DNA from 2 places in the Kribbella lupini genome. Region 1 is predicted to be linked to the other one. Evidence: riboswitches for the same ligand, from Rfam matches in the RefSeq annotation. Region 1 holds a riboswitch; the other holds the start of a gene.
The links. A riboswitch is a leader RNA that binds a small molecule or an ion and turns the genes downstream of it on or off. The one in region 1 is predicted to bind FMN.
Positions count from the first base shown of each region.

Region 2: it holds a riboswitch for FMN, as region 1 does, so the genes downstream of both, ribB (3,4-dihydroxy-2-butanone-4-phosphate synthase) here and ribD (bifunctional diaminohydroxyphosphoribosylaminopyrimidine deaminase/5-amino-6-(5-phosphoribosylamino)uracil reductase RibD) in region 1, are expected to answer to the same signal.

Region 1 is NZ_BAAANC010000003.1:267,672-271,068, reverse strand. Features, by position in the region: gene ABD235_RS27465 (hypothetical protein) at 1-361, opposite strand, end outside; gene ABD235_RS27460 (hypothetical protein) at 371-1,156, opposite strand; FMN riboswitch at 1,334-1,467, shown strand; gene ribD (bifunctional diaminohydroxyphosphoribosylaminopyrimidine deaminase/5-amino-6-(5-phosphoribosylamino)uracil reductase RibD) at 1,603-2,631, shown strand; gene ABD235_RS27450 (riboflavin synthase) at 2,632-3,255, shown strand; gene pnuC (nicotinamide riboside transporter PnuC) at 3,252-3,397, shown strand, end outside.
Region 2 is NZ_BAAANC010000003.1:445,051-448,447, reverse strand. Features, by position in the region: gene ABD235_RS28290 (transketolase family protein) at 1-618, shown strand, start outside; gene ribB (3,4-dihydroxy-2-butanone-4-phosphate synthase) at 602-1,225, opposite strand; FMN riboswitch at 1,328-1,461, opposite strand; gene ABD235_RS28280 (glycoside hydrolase family 140 protein) at 1,519-3,030, shown strand; gene ABD235_RS28275 (sugar-binding transcriptional regulator) at 3,058-3,397, shown strand, end outside.

The DNA of each region.
Region 1 (3,397 bases):
TCGGCGTACCGTCGGCGTCGGTGAGCTGCGCGCCGTCCGCGCCGACCAGCGGAATCCCGAGCACGTGGACGCGCCGCTGGCGGTCGAAGTACGCGATGGCGACCAGGCACAGCACTCCGCAGACGATCGTGACGGCGAGAAACCAGGTCTGGTTGGACTTCTTCGCCGTCAGGTACGCCGTGGCCATCAGCGCGATCGCGAGCACCCGCGGCCCGGCGGTGACCAGGAACGACGGGGAGCTGTCGGTCAGCCAGGTCCACTTCTTGACCGAGCCGATGCTCTTCAGCAGCAGCATGCTGAACAGCGCGACCAGCGCCAGCGCGACGGCGGCGATGTTCGCGAACGGGCCGTACTTCTCCATGGCAGGCTCCTAGAAGTTCAGGTGAACGCTGGGTGTGCCCGGCAGCGTCACCTGGGCTCTGGTGTCCCAGGTGAGGGTGCGGTACGCGCCGCCGTCCACTCCGAACAGGTAGGTCCCGGACTGCAACGTGCTGCTGGCCGGACTGGTCGGCGCGCTGAAGTAGTTGCCGGTCAGGAAGTACGCCCCCGACCAGAAGACCCGCAGCCCGGGCGAGTTCGTCGTCACCACGAACGTGCACCCCGGTACGGCGACCGGCCGTGCGCCACGGCGGGGTGGTAGCCGCATCAGCCGGCCGGTCCGGTCGTCCTGCTCCGCCTCGACCCGGATCCCCAGGAACTCGGTCAGCCGCCGCCTGAAGTGCCGCACCGCCGTCTCCGGCGACACCATCTGGGCGTCCTCGACCGAACTCTCGAACTCGCCGAGCGTCCGCTGGAGCTGATTGGTCACCAGACGTGGGTTCTCGTAGAGCTGCTCCCGCCAGGAGTCACCGCGCAGCCGGTCGAGCAGCGCGAGCGACACCGGGACGAAGTCCTCGAACTGCCGCTCGCGCGACGGCTCGTACGAGATCGGCGCGAGGTCCTCGGGAACGGCGACCACCGGCACCCCCATCCCGACCTCCGACAGCAGCTGCAGCTCGTCGGTGAAGCGCTCGACGTCCGCCTCGACGTCGGCGATCGCGGTCGGGTCCGAGCCGGGTCCGCCGCCCTGCTGCCCCCGCTCGCCGATCAGTTCGTCGACCATCCGCTCGGCGCGTTCGCGTGATCTCGGCGACGGCTCGTAGTGGATCTGGCTCATCACATCCCCCACCCCGGATGCCGCGGTCCCGTGGCCCCCCACCGGATCGGCATCCCTGTAGTCGTGATGGTGACACTGGGTAGTGCCGCCGTCCAGAGCTCGGCGCCCGTCCAGGTGACGGAAGCAACAAGTCGGTGCTCCGGGGGCGGCGTACACTTCAAGTACGAGTGAACCCACTCGCGTGCTCCGGGGTCGGTGTAATTCCGAGCCGGCGGTGACAGTCCGCGACCCGGCCGATGCAGTTCGTCGGCCGGTTGACCTGGTGGAATTCCGGGACCGACGGTGAAAGTCCGGATGGGAGGCGCACGCGATCGGCGTGCGCTCCGACGTGCGGAAACAGCGCGGCCGTAGTGGGTCGTGTCCCTCGAGGTCGAGGGTCCGGGCGGCGGTCCGCGTGCTGGTTGTCATGGCCCCGGTGGTGCGTCCGTGACAACGAGGGACCGTCTGTGAACCACGCTTCACCGATCGACGTCGCCTGGATGCGGCGTGCGATCGAGCTGGCTGCCCGCGGGATCGGCAGCACGCACCCCAACCCGGTCGTCGGCTGTGTGATCACCGGCCGCGACGGGCATCCCGTCGGCGAGGGGTACCACGAGCAGGCCGGTGGCCCGCACGCCGAGGTGAACGCGCTGCGGATGGCCGGCCCGCGCGCCCGCGGCGGTACGGCGTACGTGACGCTGGAGCCGTGCAACCACACCGGCCGGACCGGGCCGTGCGCCGACGCGCTGATCGAGGCCGGCATCAGCCGGGTCGTGTACGCCGTACCGGACCCGAACGCGCAGGCCGCCGGTGGCGGCGAGAAGCTGCGCACCAAGGACATCGAGGTCGAGCAGGGCGTCCTCCGGGCCGAGGCCGAGGAGGTCAACCACGTCTGGCTGCACAGCGTCCGGACCGGCCGCCCGTTCGTGACCTGGAAGTTCGCCACCACCCTCGACGGCCGCAGCGCCGCCCCCGACCGGTCCAGCAAGTGGATCACCGGTGAGGCCGCCCGCGCCGACGTCCACCGCAAGCGCGCCGAGTGCGACGCGATCGCCGTCGGCACGCAGACCGTCCTGGTCGACGACCCCGAGCTGACCGTCCGCGACGGGAACGACCGGCCGGTCGGCCGGCAGCCGCTGCGGGTCGTGGTCGGCGACCGGGAGATCCCGGAGACCGCGCGGGTCCGCAACGACCGCGCCGAGACGCTGCTGCTGCCGACCCACGACCCCGCCGAGGTGCTCCGGCAGCTCGACGACCACCACATCCGCCACCTGTGGCTCGAGGGCGGGCCGACGCTGGCCGCCGCCTTCCTGCGCGCCGGGCTGGTCGACCAGATCGTCGCGTACGTCGCCCCGGCGCTGCTCGGCTCGGGCTTCTCCGCCGTCGGCGACCTGGGCGCGGAATCTATCGACCACCTGCGGCGGTTCACCCTTGCGGACGTCAGTCGCCTCGGCGACGACGTCCGGCTCACCCTGACTCCCCTGGGAGGGAAGTAGATGTTCACCGGAATCGTCGAAGAGCTGGGCACCGTCGAGTCGCTCGACCTGCTGGAGGGCGACGCGGCCCGGCTCACCATCCGTGGCCCGAAGGTGACCGAGGACGCCGGCCACGGCGACTCGATCGCGGTCAACGGCTGCTGCCTGACCGTCGTCGAGACCGGTGAGGACACCTTCACCGCCGACGTGATGCGCGAGACGCTGCGGAGGACCAGCCTGGGCGCGGTCGAGAAGGGCTCGACCGTCAACCTGGAGCGGGCCGTCACCGCGCACGAGCGGCTGGGCGGCCACATCGTCCAGGGCCACGTCGACGGCGTCGGCACGATCGCGAGCCGGGAGCCCGCCGAGCACTGGGAGGTCGTCCGGGTGACGGCCGGGCCGGAGATCCTCAAGTACGTCGCGGAGAAGGGCTCGATCGCGGTCGACGGCGTCTCGCTGACCGTCACCGACGTCGACGACGCGACGTCCACCTTCGGGATCAGCCTGATCCCGACCACGCTGGAGCTGACCGTGCTCGGGCGCAACCAGGTCGGCGACACCGTCAACCTCGAGGTCGACGTGATCGCCAAGTACGTAGAGCGGTTGCTGACCGCCCCGAAGAGTGTTGCTGGAGGCAACGAATGATCGACTGGCTGCTGCACGAGCAGGTCACCGTCGCCGGTTCGCCGGTGCTCGTGCGTGAGATCGTGGGCAACGTGTTCGGCCTGGCCAGCGCCCTGTTCGGGATGCGCCGGCTGGTCTCGGCGTGGCCGATCGGCATCGTCGG
Region 2 (3,397 bases), 180 kb from region 1:
CCGGGCGTCGCGTACGGCGAGCTCGGGCCGACGCACCACTCGATCGAGGACATCGCCTGGCTGCGGGCGATCTCCGGGATGACGATCATCGTGCCGGCCGACCCGGTGGAGACGGCGGCGGCGCTGCGCTGGGCGGCCGCGTCCGACGGGCCGGTGTTCATCCGGGTCAGCCGGATGAGCGTGCCGCGGATCTACGCCGACGACTACACCTTCGAGCTCGGCCAGGCGGTCACCGTCCGGGCCGGCGACGACGTGACGCTGATCAGCAACGGCACGGTGCTCTGGCGGGCGCTGGCCGCGGCCGAGCAGCTCGCCACGGAAGGGATCTCGGCCCGGGTGCTGTCGATGCCGACGGTGAAACCGCTCGACACCGACGCCGTGGTCGCGGCCGCGCGGGAGACGGCCGGCATCGTGACGGCGGAGGAGGGGGTCAGCGGGGGCGGGCTCGGCGGCGCGGTCGCGGAGGCCGTGGTCCAGCAACACCCGGCGCGGGTGTCGATCCTCGGGATCCCCGAGTTCGCGCCGACCGGCTCGGCGTCGTACCTGCTGGACCGGTACGGGCTGTCCGCGGACGGCATCGCGTCCGCGGCCCGCGAACTGGTCAGCCGAGGTAAGTGACCAGGTCGGCGATCGAGACCATCGCGAAGTCGTGGGTGTCGGCGAACGCGCGCAGGTCCGCGCCGGTCATCAGCGTGCCGTCGTCGTTCATCAGCTCGCCGATCACGCCGACCGGCGGCAGCCCCGCCAGCCGGACGAGCTCGACGGTGGCCTCGGTGTGACCGGGCCGCTGCCGGACGCCGCCCGCGACCGCGCGGAGCGGGAGGATGTGGCCGGGCCGGATCAGGTCGGTGGGCCGCGCCTGGGCGTCGGCGAGCACGTTGACGGTCCGGGCCCGGTCCGCGGCCGAGATGCCGGTGCCCACGCCGGTGCTCGCGTCGACCGACACCGTGTACGCCGTACGGAGGCTGTCCTGGTTGTTCGGGACCATCAGCGGCAGCTCGAGCCGGTCGAGGACCTCGGGCGCCGCCGGGGCGCAGACGTACCCGCTGGTGTAGCGGACCAGCAGGGCCATCAGCTCCGGCGTGGCCAGGCTCGCGGCGAAGGTCAGGTCGCCCTCGTTCTCGCGGTCCTCGTCGTCGACCACCACGACCGGGCGTCCACGCCCGATCTCGGCGATCGCGTGGTCGATGGTGTCCAGGCGGGTCGTGCTCGCCACGGTGCTCACAGTCGCTGTCCTCTCGGCCTGGCACTCCGGGGGCAACGACAAGCTCCGCGACTCCCTCCGGGCACCCGTGTGGGCGCACGCCGGACGGCATCGCGAAGTCTGCCACGTGCGTCTTCCCATCCGGACTTTCACCGTCGGTCCCGGAGTTCCACCAGGTCAACCGGTCGACACCTTCATCGACCGGGTCGCGGACTGTCACCGCCGGCTCGGAATTTCACCGACCCCAGAGCACGTGTGTGATCTTGCAGATTTCAGCTCGCAGTCTATCCGTCCCCGTCGATTCCGGGAGTGTCATGTCCATCTCATCCGTGTGGCGGCCGGTCGAGCTCTCGGCCACGTTGCCGTCGGCGTACGGCGAGCAGGTGTGGGCCGAGTTCACGCACGAGAGCGGTGAGCGGCTGCGGCGGCCGGCGTTCTGGGACGGGGAGGGTGCGCGCGACGACGGCTCCGGGGACCTGTGGCGGGTGCGGTTCGCGGCGCCGTTGCCGGGGCGGTGGGAGTGGGCGTTCGGCTCGTCGTACGGCGTACTGGAGGTGTCGCCCGCGGCCGAGGACGAGACGAACCCGTTCTACGCCCACGGGTTCTGGCGGATGTCTCCTGGCGGGCGGAGTCTGGTGCACGCGGACGGGACTGCAGCTCTTCTCGTCGCCGACACCGCGTGGGCGCTGCCGTGGCGGGCGACCGTTTCTCAGGTGCGGGAGTACGCGGCCGATCGGCAGGCGAAGGGGTTCAACGCCGTCCTGCTGATGTCGGTGCAGCCGGACATGGGCGCGGTCGGGCCGCGGGACCGGACGGCGGACGAGGGATTCGACGTCGGGTTCGAGGATCTGCCGGCCGGGCACCTGCGGCAGCCTCGGGCGGAGTACTTCCAGTACCTGGATCGGCTGCTGGCGGCGCTGGTGGAGCACGGGTTGGTGCCGGTGCTGCAGCCGGTGTTCCAGGGGTTCGGGTGGAAGGGGTTGGGGGTTGCGGGGACCGTCGTACCGGCTGAGGAGTATGCGACGTACTGCCGGTACCTGGTCGCTCGGTACGGGGCGTCGCCGGCGATCTACTTGGTGGGTGGGGACGGGACCGGGCTGGAGCCGCAGGTCGAGGCCGGGGGCTCTGAGGTGCACGCGACTGACTGCTACGGGCAGCCGACCGGGATCCACTACCGGCCGCACATCCGCGCGTCGGCGCATCAGGATGCGGATTGGCTGGACTTCCAGTGGTGCCAGACCGGGCACACCGGCGAGCACGTGCCGGAGCGGGTGGCCGACATGTGGCGGAACTTGCCGGTGCGAGGTGTGGCGAACGGCGAACCGACGTACGAGAAGCACGGCGGTCTCGACGTGGCCTCCGGGTGGTGGCAGGGGCACGAGGCGTGGAGCAACCTGTGCGCGGGCGGGACGATGGGGGTCGTGTACGGCGCTGGGAGTCTGTGGCAGTGGCGGCTGCACGGTTCGGAGCCGGGGCACTCGTCGTTCTTCATCGCGCCGGACGCTGGGTGGAGAGAGGCGGTTGATTTCGAGGGGTCGACGTACGTCGGGCTGGTGGGGCGGGTGCTGGCCGGGCTGCCGGTGGCGGATCTGGAGCCGGACTGGACGCGGGTGATCTCGGGGCGGGCGCTGCGCGGTTCAGGTGGGTTGCTGATCGTGTACCGCGAGCACGGTGGGCCGGTGATGGTGTTCGACGACTCGGTGCCTCTGTCATACCGGATCGTCGATCCACGCGACGGGTCGGTGGTGGCGACCGGGCGACGGGACACGCCGGGCGACCCGCTGCCCGATGCTGGTGGCGCGCCGCGCGTCTACATCTGCCTATAGTCCAGTCCTGATCGAAGGGGGCAACGCATGAGCGCTGACCGTGGCGTACGTCGGCCGGGGCTGGACGAGCTGCGGCTGCTGGCGAAAGTCGCCCGGATGTACCACGAGAAGGGCATCCGGCAGCCGCGCATCGCCAGCGAGCTCAACCTGTCCCAGGCGCGCGTGTCGCGGATGCTCAAGCAGGCGGTCGAGGTGGGGATCGTGCACACCGTCGTGACGATGCCGAGCGGGGTGCACAGCGATCTCGAGGACGAACTCCAGGGACGGTACGGGCTGCGGGACGCGGTGGTTGTCGACACCGACGGGCTGCCGGGCGGGTTGGCGGGCGCGGTGGAGGAGGACGTGCTGCCGGCGCTCGGGTCGGGCG